2 linked regions of the Actinopolymorpha cephalotaxi genome follow. The protein of the gene in region 1 interacts with the protein of each later gene in a pairwise test. Links are inferred from orthologs where the notes say so. Each region holds a gene or a part of one and is shown on either strand. Other genes may lie near its edges. The genes, in order: ligA and leuS.

The links.
Region 2: the proteins of ligA (region 1) and leuS interact in binary tests that used the Escherichia coli proteins (3 or more experiments, as listed by UniProt). The link is inferred for Actinopolymorpha cephalotaxi from one-to-one orthologs.

Annotation. Positions count from the first base shown.
Region 1 is NZ_JACBZA010000001.1:1,088,137-1,095,860, forward strand. The notes cover bases 1,955-4,940. They hold ligA (NAD-dependent DNA ligase LigA), read left to right. Parts: upstream 1,955-2,380; coding sequence 2,381-4,501; downstream 4,502-4,940. Other genes in these bases: FHR37_RS04965 (N-acyl-D-amino-acid deacylase family protein), read left to right, coding at 1,955-2,370; FHR37_RS04975 (ACT domain-containing protein), read right to left, coding at 4,505-4,940. Outside these bases: FHR37_RS04960 (Na+/H+ antiporter NhaC family protein), read left to right, coding at 1-710; more of FHR37_RS04965, read left to right, coding at 793-1,954; more of FHR37_RS04975, read right to left, coding at 4,941-5,170; Asp-tRNA(Asn)/Glu-tRNA(Gln) amidotransferase subunit GatC, read left to right, coding at 5,467-5,784; Asp-tRNA(Asn)/Glu-tRNA(Gln) amidotransferase subunit GatA, read left to right, coding at 5,784-7,283; Asp-tRNA(Asn)/Glu-tRNA(Gln) amidotransferase subunit GatB, read left to right, coding at 7,366-7,724. UniProt on the Escherichia coli protein: DNA ligase that catalyzes the formation of phosphodiester linkages between 5'-phosphoryl and 3'-hydroxyl groups in double-stranded DNA using NAD as a coenzyme and as the energy source for the reaction.
Region 2 is NZ_JACBZA010000001.1:3,129,752-3,137,558, forward strand. Bases 1,653-4,721 are described here. They hold leuS (leucine--tRNA ligase), read right to left. Parts: upstream 4,410-4,721; coding sequence 1,896-4,409; downstream 1,653-1,895. Other genes in these bases: FHR37_RS30895 (tetratricopeptide repeat protein), read left to right, coding at 1,653-1,736; FHR37_RS13895 (hypothetical protein), read left to right, coding at 4,659-4,721. Also shown: FHR37_RS33120 (class I tRNA ligase family protein), read right to left, coding at 1-549; FHR37_RS13880 (hypothetical protein), read right to left, coding at 886-1,071; more of FHR37_RS30895, read left to right, coding at 1,092-1,652; more of FHR37_RS13895, read left to right, coding at 4,722-6,437; FHR37_RS13900 (Uma2 family endonuclease), read left to right, coding at 6,521-7,072; FHR37_RS13905 (DEAD/DEAH box helicase), read left to right, coding at 7,149-7,807.

The sequences.
Region 1 (7,724 bases):
GGATGCAGCGGCGTACGGCCGCCCGCGGCGACGACTTCTACACCGCGGAGGAGGCCTCCGACGACGCCGCGGACACCCCCCGCAACCCCAGGGCGGGAAGGGCCACCGCCGCGTTCCTCGTCCTGCTGGTGGTGAGCGTGGTCTACGCCACGGTGACCAACGCGGGTACGGCGTTCCCGCTACTGGCCCTGCCGTTGCTCGGCATCGTCACCGGCTTCGCCGGTGGGCTGGGCAGCGTCGAGATCGCGGGCCTGATGTACCGCGGCGGCGCCCGGCTGCTCAGCATCTTCCTGCTGTTCTGGTTGCTGGCCGCGTTGTTCGGGATCATCGACCAGTGGCTGAAGCCGTACGACGTCGTCCTGGACACGTTCGGCTCCCAGCTGTCCCACCTCGGCGCGTTCCCGTTCGCGGTGGCGATCGGGCTGCTCGGCTGGGTCGGTGTGCCGGGGGCGACGGCGGCCCAGGTCGTCCTGCTGGACAAGGTGTTCGGTGGGCTGGGCGCGACCCTCGGGGTGTCGGCGAGCGCCTGGGTCATCGTGTTGCTGTGGGCGTCCAAGGGCGACACCTACGGGCCGTTCCCGAACGCCAACATGATCGGCGCCATGGGCCTGGCCCGCTCGCGGAACCTCCGCAACGTGTTGTTGACAGGCTGGCTGGTGATGGTCCCGGCCTGTGTGATGTACGCGATCCTGCTGGCGTTCATGACCTGACCCCGCAACCCCGCCTTGACGCCCGAGCCGACCGGGTCGCTCCGAGCCCGGACCGACCCGACTGCCATCCGGAGGTCAGCACATGTACGACGTGGTACTCGCCGGCGGAACCGTCCTGGACGGAACGGGTGCGCCCGGCACCGTGGCCGACGTGGCAGTCGAGGACGGCCGGATCGCCTTGGTGGGCAGCGTTCCCAGAACCCAGGCGCGGCGCCGGATCGACGTGACCGGCGCGGTGGTCTGCCCGGGTTTCGTGGACCTGCACTCCCACGCGGACTTCACCGTGTTCGGCACACCGGGCGCACTCACCCAGATCGCGCAGGGCGTCACCACCCTGGTCACCGGCAACTGCGGCTTCTCGCCGTTCCCGGTGGTGCCCGAGCACGAGGACGAGTTGCGCGTGCACGCGGGCTTCCTGGACGCGGACCTGCCGTGGGAGTGGTCGGGCGCGGGGGAGTACGCCGCGGCCGTCGAACGCCTTCCTCTCGGTGTCAACCTCGCCTTGCAGGTAGGCCATGGTGCGGTCCGCATCGGTGCGATGGGCGTGGCCGACCGGGCGCCCACGCCGGCCGAGCTGGACCGGATGCGGTCGCTGGTCGCGGAGGCGGTGGCCGACGGCGTCGCGGGACTGTCCAGCGGGCTGATCTACGCGCCCGCGTCGTACGCCAGGGCGGAGGAGCTGGCCGCGGTGGCCGAGCCGGTCGCCGCCGCCGGGCGGCTCTACTCCACCCACATCCGCGACGAGGGCGACGGACTGGACGAGGCGGTGGAGGAGGCGCTGGAGGTCGGCCGGCGTACCGGCGTCCGCGTGCAGGTCTCCCACCTCAAGGCCGTCGGCCCGGCCAACTGGGGCCGGGTGGGCAGGGTTCTGCAGACCCTGGCCCGGGCGCGGCGCGACGGTGTGGACGCGCACGGCGACCAGTACCCCTACACCGCGTCCAGCACCACGCTCACCGCCCGGCTGCCGGGCTGGGCGATGGACGGCGGGGTGGCGGCGCTGCGGGAGCGGCTGGAGCGCGCGGAGGACCGGGACAAGTTGGTCGCCGACCTCACCGCCCGGACCGGAACGACCTTCCTGCCCGAGCGGATCGTGCTGTCCGACACCCCGGACGGTCCGTACCGCGCACACCTCGGCAAGGACCTCGCGGCCATCGCCGGTGCGGTCGGCCTGTCACCCGCGGAGACGGCCGTCGACCTTTTGCGCCGCCAGCGCGGGGTGGCCTCGATCATCAGCCACGGCATGGCCGAGGACGACGTACGCACGATCCTCGCCGACCCGGCGGTCGCGGTGGCCAGCGACGGCTGGATCCTCGACTGCCCCGGCGCCGGTACGCCGCACCCGCGCAGCTTCGGGACGTTCGCCAGGGTGCTCGGCCACTACGTGCGGGCGGGGGTGCTGGACCTGCCCACAGCAGTGGCGAAGATGACCTCGCTGCCGGCCGCCCGGCTGGGCTGGCGCGACCGCGGCGTGGTGCGTCCCGGCGCGGTCGCCGACCTCGCGGTGTTCGACCCGGCCGAGGTGGCCGACCCCTCGTCTTACGACGCACCGTGGCAGCTCGCGCGCGGAGTGTCGTACACCTTCCTGGCCGGTACGCCGGTGTGGGAGAACGGCGCCGCCACCGGTGCCGCTCCGGGCCGGGTTGTCGGCGGGCGGCGGTAGCGTTCGGGGCATGGCGAAGAGCGCGTCGAAGTCGGCGAAGACCAAGGTCGCGGGCGTCCCCACCGAGGCGCTGGAGCGGCACTCCGTGCTGTCCCAGGAGATCGAGGAGCACAACTACCGCTACTACGTGCTCGACCGGCCGACGGCCTCCGACGCCGACTACGACGCGCTGATGCGGGAGCTGAAGGCGCTCGAGGAGGCCCATCCGGAGCTGCGCACCCCGGAGTCGCCGACGCAGCGGGTCAGCGGCACCTGGTCCACGGAGTTCGAGCCGGTCGAGCACCTCGAACGCCTGCTGTCGCTGGACAACGCGTTCGCGCTGGAGGAGCTGCGGGCCTGGGCGGCCCGGGTCGAACGCGAGATCGGCACCGAGGCCGAATACCTCTGCGAGCTGAAGATCGACGGCCTCGCCATCGACCTGGTCTACGAGCGGGGCCGGCTGGTGCGCGCGGCCACCCGCGGCGACGGCCGGGTCGGTGAGGACGTCACACTCAACGTCCGCACCATCGACGGCATCCCGCACCAGCTGGCCAAGGCCGACGCACCCACGCCCGAGGTGCTCGAGGTGCGCGGCGAGGTCTACTTCCGGGTGCGCGACTTCGAGGAGCTCAACGCCGCGCTGGTGGAGGCGGGCAAGCCACCGTTCGCCAACCCGCGCAACTCCGCGGCCGGATCGCTGCGCCAGAAGGACCCCCGGGTCACCGCGCGCCGCCGGCTGCACTTCACCGCCCACGGGATCGGGCGTACGCAGGGCTGGCAGCCGCAGCGGCTGTCGGAGGCCTACGCCACCCTCGCCGCCTGGGGCATCCCGGTCAGCGACCACGTGGGTGTCCGCCGCACGCTGGAGGAGGTGGACGCCTACGCCCGCGACTACGGCGAGCGCCGGCACTCCCTCGACCACGAGATCGACGGCGTGGTGGTGAAGGTCGACCAGATCACCCTGCAGCGCCAGCTCGGCTCGACGTCGCGCGCGCCGCGGTGGGCGATCGCGTTCAAGTTCCCGCCGGAGGAGGTCAACGCCAAGCTGATCGACATCCGGGTCAACGTCGGCCGCACCGGCCGGGTCACCCCCTACGGCGTGATGGAGCCGACCAAGGTCGCCGGGTCGACGGTGGAGTACGCCACGCTGCACAACGGTTCGGAGGTACGCCGCAAGGGCGTCCTGATCGGCGACACCGTGGTGCTGCGCAAGGCCGGCGACGTGATCCCGGAGATCGTCGGCCCGGTCGCCGACCTGCGCGACGGCTCCGAGCGGGAGTTCGAGATGCCCGTCCGGTGCCCGGAGTGCGGCACCGAGCTGCGGCCGGAGAAGGAGAGCGACGCCGACCTGCGCTGCCCCAACACCAGGCACTGCCCGGCCCAGCTGCGGGAGCGGCTGTTCCACCTGGGCGGCCGGGGGGCCTTCGACATCGAGGTGCTCGGCTACCAGTCCGGCACGGCGTTGCTGGACGGCGGCCTGATCGCCGACGAGGGCGACCTGTTCGCGCTGACCGCGGAGCAGCTGAAGGGTGCGGACTTCTTCACCACCAAGGCCGGTGCGCTGTCGGCCAACGCCAAGCGGCTGCTGGACAACCTGGAGGCGGCCCGCACCCGGCCGCTGTGGCGGGTGCTGGTCGCCCTGTCCATCCGGCACGTCGGTCCCACCGCCGCGCAGGCGCTGGCCCGCACGTTCGGCGACCTGGACCGGATCGCCGAAGCCGGCGAGGAGGAGCTGGCCGCCGTCGAGGGGGTGGGGCCGACCATCGCCGCGTCGGTGGTCGAGTGGTTCTCCGTCGACTGGCACCGCGAGATCGTGGAGAAGTGGCGGGCGGCCGGCGTGCGGCTCCGGGAGGAGATCGTCGACCAGGGGCCGCGGCCGCTGGACGGGGTGACGGTCGTGGTCACCGGCAGCCTGGACGGCTTCTCCCGCGACGAGGCGTCCGAGGCGATCCAGGCCCAGGGCGGCAAGGCGTCCGGCTCGGTGTCGAAGAAGACCGGCTTCGTGGTGGCCGGCGACAACCCCGGCTCGAAGTTCGACAAGGCCCGCGACCTCGGCGTGCCGATCCTCGACGAGGAGGGGTTCCGGGTGCTGCTGGCCGACGGGCCCGACGCCGCGCGCGAGCGCGCCCAGCCCGCCCAGACCGAGGAGTGACGGTCAGCTCTGCGAGAGCGCCTGCCGGACGGTCTGGGTGAGCGCGGCCAGGTGGGCCAGCCGGGCGAGCTCGGAGTCGAGGATCTCCGGGCCACCGGACCGCCCGATCACCAGCGCCCGGTCGGGGTTGCCCATAGGGGTGGCCGCCGCGGTGATGTGCCGCCATCCCCGGTTGTCCCACTCGGCGGGCACCGCCAGCCGCCGGGGACGTTCCAGGGGCAGCCACGGCGCCTCGTCGCCGGGCAGGTCGGGCGCGGCCGGAGTGGACTCCTCCACCACCGCCTTCCCGGTGCCCGCGTCCCGGCACACCAGGAACGCCCAGTCGGCGCGGAACACCACCGGCGCGTGCCGGACGAGCACCCGCTCGGCCTCGGCCGGCTGCTCCGTCATCGACTCGACCACCTCGAGATCGTGGCGCAGCGTCCCGCCGGCGGCGTACCGGGACAGCCAGATCACCCGGACACCGGGCACCGACAGGCAGGCCGACACCAGCGAGTCGGCACGTCCGCCGAGGGGGAGCTCCACCACGAAGTCGTCGATCGCGGTGCCGTCGGCGCCCCGGGACACCACGTCCACGGCGACGATGTCGGCGCCGACCTTGCCCAGGGCCGAGGCGACCTCACCGAGCCCGCCGGGCTGGTCGGGGAGCGCGATCCGCAACAGGTACACGCTCCTCATTGTGGCGCGATCAGGCGTTTCGCGCGGTTGCGTGGACGTTACCGATCAACCTCGCGCGACCAGACCCGGCCAGGCGGGCCTCTCCAGCCCGACCTGACGGTGATCGTTTCGCCGTCGAGCTCCGGTGGTCCGGCTCGCCGCGGTCGCGGGTGCTGCCGCGTAGGCTCCTAGGATTGCCCTACGGACGGCGTCAGCCGCCGCCTGCCGTGCGTGTAGTACGCCCACACCAGCCAGGCACCCCGCGACCCGCCGGGGTGCTCCGCGAACGAGGTAAAGGAAGCACTCCAGTGCCTGCGATCACCCGCGAGGAGGTCGCGCACCTAGCGCGCCTCGCTCGGATCGAGCTGACCGACGACGAACTCGACCACCACGCCGGCCAGCTGGGCGTCATCCTCGAGTCGGTCGCCCAGGTCGGCGAGGTGGCCGCCGAGGACATTCCGCCCACCTCCCACCCGGTGCCGCTCACCAACGTCTTCCGCGCCGACGAGGTACGCCCGGGGCTGACCGCCGCGGAGGCGCTGGCCGGCGCTCCCGTCGTCGACGGTGAGCCCGCGGTCGAGGAGGACCGCTTCCGCGTTCCCCGCATTCTCGGTGAGGAGGCCTGATGAGCGACAGCGACCTGACCAGGCTCACCGCCGCCCGGCTCGCCGAGCTGATCGCCACCGGCGAGGCCTCCGCGGTGGAGGTCGCCCAGGCCCACCTGGACCGGATCGGCAAGGTCGACGACCGGATCCACGCGTTCCTCCACCTCGACACCGAGGGCGCACTCGCCGCCGCCCGTCAGGTGGACGACCGGCGCGCGGCCGGCGGCACGCTCGGCCCGCTGGCCGGGGTTCCGCTCGCCCTCAAGGACGTCCTCACCATGAAGGACGTGCCGACCACCTGCGGCTCGCGGATCCTGGAGGGCTGGCGGCCGCCGTACGACTCGACCGTCGTCCGCCGGCTGCGCGAGGCCGGCGTGGTCGTCCTCGGCAAGACGAACATGGACGAGTTCGCGATGGGTTCCTCCACCGAGAACTCCGCCTTCGGCCCGACCCGCAACCCGTGGGACACCGACCGGATCCCGGGCGGTTCCGGCGGCGGCTCGTCGGCGTCGCTGGCGGCGTTCGAGGCGCCGCTGGCGATCGGCACCGACACCGGCGGTTCGATCCGCCAGCCCGGCTCGGTGACCGGGACGGTCGGGGTGAAGCCCACCTACGGCGGGGTGTCCCGCTACGGCCTGGTGGCGTTCTCCTCCAGCCTGGACCAGGCCGGTCCGTGTGCCCGCACGGTGCTCGACGCGGCCCTGCTGCACAGCGTGATCGCCGGCCACGACCCGCTGGACTCCACCTCGATCGACCGTCCCGTCCCGCCGGTGGTGGACGCCGCCCGCAACCCCGACGTGCGCGGCCTGCGGGTCGGCGTGGTGAAGGAGCTCGGCGGCGCCGGTTTCCAGCCCGGGGTGGAGCAGCGCTTCCGCGAGGCGGTCGACCTGCTCTCCGACCTGGGTGCGGAGGTCGTCGAGGTGTCCTGCCCGCACTTCACCTACGGCCTGGCCGCCTACTACCTCATCGCGCCGAGCGAGGCGTCCAGCAACCTCGCCCGCTTCGACGGGATGCGGTACGGCCTGCGCGCCGGCGACGACGGCCGGCACAGCGCCGAGGAGGTGATGGCGCTGACCCGCGAGGCCGGGTTCGGAGACGAGGTCAAGCGGCGCATCATGATCGGCACGTACGCCCTCTCCAGCGGCTACTACGACGCCTACTACGGCCAGGCGCAGAAGGTCCGCACGCTCATCACCCGCGACTTCGAGCGGGCGTACGAGCAGGTCGACGTGCTCGTGTCGCCGACCACGCCCACCACCGCGTTCCGGATCGGCGAGCGGGCGGACGACCCGCTGGCGATGTACGCCGCCGACCTGTGCACCATCCCCGCCAACCTCGCCGGCAACGCCGCCGCGTCCTTCCCGGCCGGCCGCTCGCCGGAGGACGGGCTGCCGGTGGGCCTGCACGTGATGGCGCCGGCGATGGCCGACGACCGGCTCTACCGCGTGGGTGCCGCCGTGGAGCAGGAGTTCGAGCGCCGCTGGGGACACCCGCTGCTGGCGGAGGTGCCGGAGCTATGAGGCCAGTCACCCAGGCACCGCACGCCACGCACGTGATTCCGGTTAGGCACGCAACGCCGGCAGGCGAGGAGAACGCCGCATCATGACCGTCACCACCGACCTGATGTCCTACGACGAGGCACTGGAGCTCTTCGACCCGGTGATGGGTCTGGAGGTGCACGTCGAGCTGAACACCGCCACCAAGATGTTCTGCGGGTGCCCGACGGAGTTCGGCGCGCCCCCCAACACCCAGGTGTGCCCGGTCTGCCTCGGCCTGCCCGGGGCACTGCCGGCGGTCAACGGCCGCGCGGTCGAGTCGGCGATCCGGATCGGCCTCGCCCTCGGCTGCGACATCGCGCCGTGGTGCCGGTTCGCGCGGAAGAACTACTTCTACCCGGACATGCCGAAGGACTTCCAGACCAGCCAGTACGACGAGCCGATCGCCACCGACGGCGCGCTGGA
Region 2 (7,807 bases), 2.0 Mb from region 1 along the record:
GATCCGCAGGAACATCCACTGCGTCCAGCGGTAGAAGTCCACATCGGTGGTCGACACGCCGCGCCGATCGTCATGGGCCAGGCCCAGCCGTCGCAGCTGCCCGCGGATGGTGGCGATGTTGGCCTCGGTGGTGTCCTTCGGATGCTGCCCGGTCCGGACCGCGTACTGCTCGGCGGGCAGGCCGAAGGCGTCGAACCCGAACGCGTGCAGCACGTTGTGGCCGCGCATCCGCAGGTACCGCCCGTAGACGTCGGTCGCCACGTAGCCGAGCGGGTGACCGACGTGCAGCGAGCCGGACGGACCGACGAACATGTCCAGTACGTAGAACTTCGGCGCATCCACCCGCGCCCGCGCCTCGTCAACTCCGCCTTGACAGGGGCCGTCGGCGTCGGGTCCGAGATCGCCGACGGGGTTCGGGGTGTGGAAGGTCCGGTGCTCGGCCCAGTGGGCCTGCCAGCGTTCCTCGATCCGGCCCGCCAGCCGTCCGTCGTAGCGGTAGGCGGGTTCGGCCGGGGAGTTGGCGGGCGGAGTGGGGTCGGTCGTGGTCATGAGGCACCGCCTGAAGATCGGCGGCGATCGCGCAAGATCGCTGATCACCGGTGGCCGGACATGAAGAAACCCCTCACGCAGAGGGGTTCGCCGCGCCGACGCGGTGCTGTGCACCCGCTGAGGTCAGCGCGGCCCGGTAAGAAGCAGGACCACCGACATGCGAGAAGGATAGCCCGTCGCCGGCGGCCGGCGCAGCCTGAATGTCCGAACCCGGGCCCTTTCGAACCGCTGATCATCGTGAGAAGCGACGTTCCCCGGCCGATCGGACCGGGGAACGCCGCCTGCGAGTCGTGGGAGGGGCCACGCTCGCGGGGAAGCCGTCGAAGGGTGTCTACCTCACGTACCCGAGTGCTGCAGCGAGGACTCCGGGGAAACCCAGTCTCCGGTGTCGCCGTCGTACCTCGACGCGCGGAAGTACAGCGTGTAGTCCTCGGCGAAGTCCTTGTCGCACACTCCCCACTTACCGGCGCCGAGGGCGTTGCGGCACGTACCCCAGCGGCCGTAGTCGGTGTACCACCGCATGACTGCCGAGACGCGTCGCCCTGCGCGAGCTCGGCGATCTCGACGAGGCGAGCGCCTGTTTCCAGGGATCCGTCGACATCAGACGCCGGATCGGCGACCGGTACGGCGAGGCGAGCGCTCTGGACAACCTGGGCAGCACCTTCGGGTTGCTGTCCCGGCACGAGGATGCCGCGGCCTGCAGGCTGCGGGCGATCGGGATCCAGCACGACATCGGCGACCGAACCGGTGAGGCCGGCTCGTGGAACAACCTCAGCAGGTCCTATGTCGGTCTCGGGCGGCTGAAGGACGCCTTCGAGGCGCTCGGTCGCGCCCTGTCGATTCAGGAGGACGCCGAGGACACGTACGGTCTGGGCCAGACCTATGCCTCCTACGGCGAGGCCCACCTGGCAGCGGGGAACGCCGCCGAGGCGGCGGAGAACCTGCGACGAAGCCTGGAGCTGACCCGGCGCCGGGACGACCAGGTGGGCGCGGCCTGGGCGCTCACTCTCCTGGGCGACGCGGTGGACCTCGGTGGCGAGCGTGCGGCGGCCCGCCGGCACTGGCAGGAGGCTCTGGACATCTACACGCGGGCCGGTGACTCCCGCGCCAAGGCACTCCGCGTGCGCCTGGCCTCCCCGATCACGCCGCTCAAGGTACGGCAGCAGGCGCACTCCACTCTGAGCTGACCTCTCCACCGAGCCGGCTCAGGGGCACACCGGCGCGACGGCGACGGCGACGACGACGACGACGACGAGAAGGAACGCGCCGAACGTGAAGAAAGAAACGCGTGAGGGCCGGCACCTGGGCGGGTGCCGGCCCTCACCTACGACACGTACGAAGGGAAATCAGCTCGGGACGATGTTGACCAGCCGCGGCGCCCGTACGATCACCTTGCGGATCTCCCGGCCGGCCAGCGCGCTCTGCACCCGCTCCGACGCAAGCGCGAGTTGACGCAGCTCGTCCTCGGAGATGTCCGGGGACACCTCGAACTTGTCCCGGAGCTTTCCGGCGACCTGGGCCACCGCGGTCAGCGTCTCCGCCGCGGCCAGGTCGGCGTCGTAGCTCGGCCAGCCCGCCAGCGCCACCGTCGGCTCGTGGCCGAGGCGTTCCCACATGTCCTCGGCGGTGTACGGAGCGACCAGGCTGAGCATCACCGCGAGCGCCTCCGCCGCCTCCCGCACCGCGGGGTCGGACGGGCCGGGGCCCGCGTCGATCGCCTTGCGTACGGCGTTGGTCAGCTCCATCAGCCGGGCGACCGCGACGTTGAACTTGAACGCCTCGACGTGCTCGGTGACCTCCTTGATCACCGCGTGGGTGACCTTGCGCAGTGCACGGTCACCGTCGGCCGGGTCGGCACCGCGCTCGCTCGCCACGTCGCTGGCGACCCGCCAGGCGCGCTGCAGGAAGCGCAGCGAACCCGCGGGTGACAGGTCCGCCCAGTCGATGTCGTCCTCGGGCGGACCGGCGAACACCATCGTCAGCCGGATGGCGTCCACGCCGTACAGCGCGAGCTGTTCACCCAGGTCGACACCGTTGCCCAGCGACTTGCTCATCGCCTTGCCCTGGTTGATGACCTGGCCCTGGTTGAGCAGCGCCTTGAACGGCTCGGTGAAGTCGAGCACGCCCATGTCGTGCAGCACCTTGACGAAGAACCTGCTGTACAGCAGGTGCAGAATCGCGTGTTCCACGCCGCCGACGTACTGGTCGATCGGCATCCACCGGCGCACGTCGTCGGGGTCGAACGGACGCTCCTCGTCGTTCGGCGAGGCGAAGCGCAGGAAGTACCACGAGGAGTCGACGAAGGTGTCCATCGTGTCGGTGTCGCGGCGCGCCGTCCCACCACACTTCGGGCACTCGACCTCGACCCAGTCGCTCGCGGCGGCCAGCGGCGAGGTGCCCTTCGGGGACAGGTCGGCGCCGCGCAGGTCGGGCAGCTCCACCGGCAACTGCTCGTCGGCGATCGGCACCTCCCCGCAGGAGGAGCAGTGCACGATCGGGATCGGCGCGCCCCAGTAACGCTGCCGCGACACCAGCCAGTCGCGCAGCCGGAACGTCACCGCACCGCGCCCGAGGCTCTTGCCCTCCAGCCAGGAGATGATGGTCGACTTCGCCTCGTCCACACCGAGACCGTCCAGACTCACCTCGGCGTTGGCGGAGTTGACCGCCGGGCCTTCGCCGACGAACGCCTCGCCGTCGAAGTCGGCCGGCGGCTGCACCGTCCGCACGATCGGCAGGTCGTAGCGCTTGGCGAAGTCCCAGTCGCGCTGGTCCTGCGCCGGGACCGCCATGATCGCGCCGGTGCCGTAGTCGGCCAGCACGTAGTCGGCGGCGTAGATCGGCATCCGCTGCCCGTTGACCGGGTTGACCGCGTGCACACCGAGGAAGACGCCGGTCTTCTCGCGTTCGGTGGACAGCCGCTCGATCTCGGTGGTGCGCTTGACGTCCTCGAGATAGGTGTCGAACGCCTCCCGATGGTCCGCCGTCACCAGCTCGGCCGCGAGCTTCGACTCCGGCGCCACCACGAAGAACGTCGCGCCGAACAACGTGTCCGGCCGGGTGGTGAAGACGGTGACCGGCTCCTCGCGTCCGTCGACGGCGAAGTCGACGTAGGCGCCCTCGGACCGGCCGATCCAGTTGCGCTGCATGCTCAGCACGCGCTCGGGCCAGCGGCCCTCCAGCGGCCCCATGTCGTCGAGCAGCTGCTGGGCGTAGTCGGTGATCTTGAAGTACCACTGGGTCAGCTCACGCTTGGTGACCGCTGAGCCGCAGCGTTCGCAGTTGCCGGCCACGACCTGCTCGTTGGCCAGCACCGTCTGGTCGGTGGGACACCAGTTGACGTAGGACGCCTTGCGGTAGGCCAGGCCGCGTTCGTACAGGCGCAGGAACAGCCACTGCGTCCAGCGGTAGTAGGCCGGGTCGCAGGTCTGCAGGCGGCGGGACCAGTCGAAGGAGACGGCGTACCGCTTGAACGACTCCGCCTGGGTGTCGATGTTGGCGTACGTCCACTCGGCGGGGTGGGCGTTGCGCCGGATCGCGGCGTTCTCGGCCGGCAGCCCGAACGCGTCCCAGCCGATCGGGTGCAGGACGTTGTAGCCGCGCTGGAACCAGTAGCGGGCCAGCAGGTCGCCGAAGGCGTACGCCTCGCCGTGGCCCATGTGCAGGTCGCCGGAGGGGTACGGGAACATGTCCAGCAGGTAGCGCCGCTCGCGGGTGTCGGGCTGTGCCGCCGGGTCGTCGCCGGCGAGCCGGTCGGCCCGGAACGGGTCCATCCGCTGCCACACCGGCAGCCATTTGCCCTGAATGGTGTGGAAATCGTAGGTGTCCGCAGCGGGGTGGACGTCTCGGCTGGGTTCGCTCATCGTTCCTGACTCCGAGGGAGGACTGAGGTGGACGCTCCGACAAAAGAAGAAACCCCTCGCACAGGAGGGGTTGCCACGCCGACGCGGTGCTCGAAGCACCCGCTGATGGTCAGCGCGGCTCGATAAGGAGCAGAGCCGTCCGCATGCGGCCCAGGGTAGCGCACCGGCTACTTCGGACGGCCCGCGGACAGCGGGCCCGCGCCGTCCCGGCCCGGCGGCCGCGGGGGCGGACGTGAAAGGCTTCCGCCCATGAGTCCGCGAAGCCGAGGACGCCGAGGCGACCGCCGCCGCCCCTCCGACACCCGCCGAGCCCGCCGCCGCGAGGACGGCCGGGCCGGCCGCCCCACCGGCCCGCACACGCCGGGACCCGGATCCGACGCGGGCCTCGGTCAGGTCGGTGGCCCGGGCACCGGAACCCCCGGCGGTCCGGACGACGGGCCCACGGGCCACCCGGCCGCCGAGTTCGCCGCCGACGTTCTGGCCGCCACCCCACAGTTGACGGCGCTCACCTCGCCGCTGCAGGCGGAGGGATTCGTCTCCAGCGTGATCGGCACCTGGTGGCAGCTTCCCTCCCAGGCCTTCGGGCCGACGCTGGTCGCCGAGGCCCGCCGCGCCGACGACGCCGGAGCGGTGGCGTTGCTGTACGGCCTCGCCGCCCTGGCCGAACCCCAGGTGGCCGCACATGCCCGGGCCGCGATCGACGGGCTCGGGGCCGGCGACCTCGACGGCGGTACGCCGGAATGGGCCGAGAGACTGGGCTCCGCCAGGGTCGAGCGGTGCCTCGCCGTCAGCGAGGACCTCGGCGACAACACGCAGTACATCCTGGTGTGCGCCTATCCGAACGAGGAGCCGCACGCGCTCGTGGTGCTGGTGGACCACAACCTCGGCGGCATCGCCAAGGACGTGTGGGCGACCGACAAGGCCGCCGACCTGGAGTCGCAGGCGCGGGCCACCGTCGCCGCCGACCCCGACCTGACATTGACCGAGGTCGACCCGGCGGACGCGAAGATCAGGCTGGGCGAGGCGTTCGCGGCCACCGACGAGGCCACCGACCCGCCGCTCGGTGAGTCGTTCCGCGACCTGCGCGCCGCCCTCCTGGCCCGGCTGCGCACGCTGCCCGACGGCGGTTCCGTCCCCGAGCCCGCGCCGTGGCCGGAGGCCCGCCGGGCCGAACTCGTCGACGACTTCGCCGCCTCACCGGAGGTCGCGGAGCTCGGCGCCACCGACGTCGACGCTGCCCGTGCGTTCGCCAAGGAACTCGTGGACTTCGGCTGCGAGTACGACCGCGGGCAGCCGCTGCGGGTCAGCCCGGTCAAGCTGGAGGGCTACCTGCTCGGCTGGCTTCCGCGTACCGGCCTGCTCGACCGCAGGTACGTCGACGCCGTGCCGGAGGTGCTGGCGGCCTGGGTGCGGTACGCCGGGCGGCGCAACGACCTCTCCGCCTCGTCGGTCGAGGGGGTGCTCGCCGCCGTGCGGGCGTTCGCGCCGAGGTTCGCCGAGACCTACGACGACCAGTCGGCGTGGGGTCCCGCGAGGATCGCGGTGGAGTCGCTGCTGGCCGACCTCGACCCCGACCAGGACAACGCCGACGAGGTTTTCGAACGCCGGATGTTCGCGCTCGACCGGGTGCCCGCGCCGGGGTTCGACGTCACCGACGACGACGCCGTGGCCACGCTGGTGGCCGACGACCTCCGCGGCGGCTCGGAGGATTCGGAGGACTCCGAGGATTCGGAGGACGAGGACTCCGAGGACGCGTCGGAGGGGGCGGAGCCGTCGGACCGGGAGATCGCATCCCGTACGGCGGTCGTACGGCACCTGTGGTTCGACGACCCACCGGAGGTGTGGGCGACCGCGCGGCAACTGCTCGACGCGGGGTACGCCCGGGCCGACGTACTCGCGGCGCTGGCGTACGCGCTGGCCGACGCCACTCCCGAAGGAGACGCGAAGGGCGCGGATGCAGTACGACTGCGCGAGGCGCTGGACGCACTGCCCGGCTCGTGGAAACCCGGCGCGCCACCGCGACCCTGATCAGCCCTACGAGCTGTGGACGAACTCCGCGAACCACGCTGTTGTCCGGCCATCATTGGACCGCATGACCCCATGGAGGCACGATGAGTTCCGTGACGCAGCTCCCCTTCGGCCGGCCGCTCACCTGCGCCGATCTGGACCGGATGCCCGATGACGGGCACCGGTACGAACTCATCGACGGCGTGCTCGTCGTGAGTCCGGCCCCTTGGCCACTGCACCAGCGCGCCGTCAGCCGGCTGACCGCCCTCCTGCTGGCGAACTGCCCGACCGGCCTCGAGGTGCTCGCCGGTCCGGTGGACGTACGCCTGGCCGAGGACACGCTCGTCCAGCCGGACCTGATCGTCGCCCGCCCGGACGATCTCACCGACCGTGGCCTGCTCGGTCCTCCCCTGCTGGCCGTCGAGGTGCTCTCCCCCGGCAACCGCGGCGTCGACCTCGTGTCCAAGCGGGCCCGTTACGAGAGCGCGGGCTGCCCGTCGTACTGGATCATCGACCCCGATCTGCCCTCACTGCTTCCACTTGAACTCGGCCCCGACGGCTACCTCGACACCGCGCCGGTGACCGGGGGCGAGGCGTTCGCGGCGACCGCACCGTTCGCGGTCACGGTCCGCCCGGCGGAGCTGGTCGCCGGCTGAGCGGCGGCGCCGGGAGCGGGCCGTCGATCGGTGTCGGCCGCCGGTGGTGTCGGCGGCGGGCGCTAGCCTTCGCGAGGTGACGCAGGTACCGGACACGGCTGGGCTGGAGGCGGTGTTCGTCCCGGCCGACCCGCCGCGCGCAGGTGTGCTCGCGTTGTGGTCACCGGGCGGAGCCGACAGGGCCGACAGGGCCCCCAGCACCAGTGGCGGAAGCGACGAGAGTACGCACGACGTGGAGGTCGTGCTGCCCGCCGGTTCCCGCGTACGCCGCACCCGGGTGCCCGCCCGGCTCGTCCCGGTGCCGGAGGCACTCGCCCTGCTGTGCGGGCCGCAGGCCTCGGCGAACGCGACCGCCTCCTACCGCGCCTGGGCCTCTGCAGCGCTCGCCGGGGTCGGCCTGGTCGCGCGCGGACGGCTGCGCCCGGCGGCGAGTCCGCAGGGGTACGGCGCCTGGCGGGCCGGCCCACTCGATCCCGGCGACCGGGCCTGGCTGGCGAAGCTGGTCGCGGCGATGCCGCCGGCGGCGCACGCCCTGCCGGTGCCGGGTAGCCGGCCGCTGCGGATGAGCGGCGCGAGCACGCTGGTGCAGGCGTTCTGGGACGCGATCGCCGACACCCTCGCCCGGGACCCCGAAGATCCGATCGAGCCGGCGGAGTCGGCAGAGCCGGCACGCTCGGCAAAGCCGAACAGATCGGCCACGTCCAACGGGTCGGCGGAGCCGAAACCGTCGGCGCT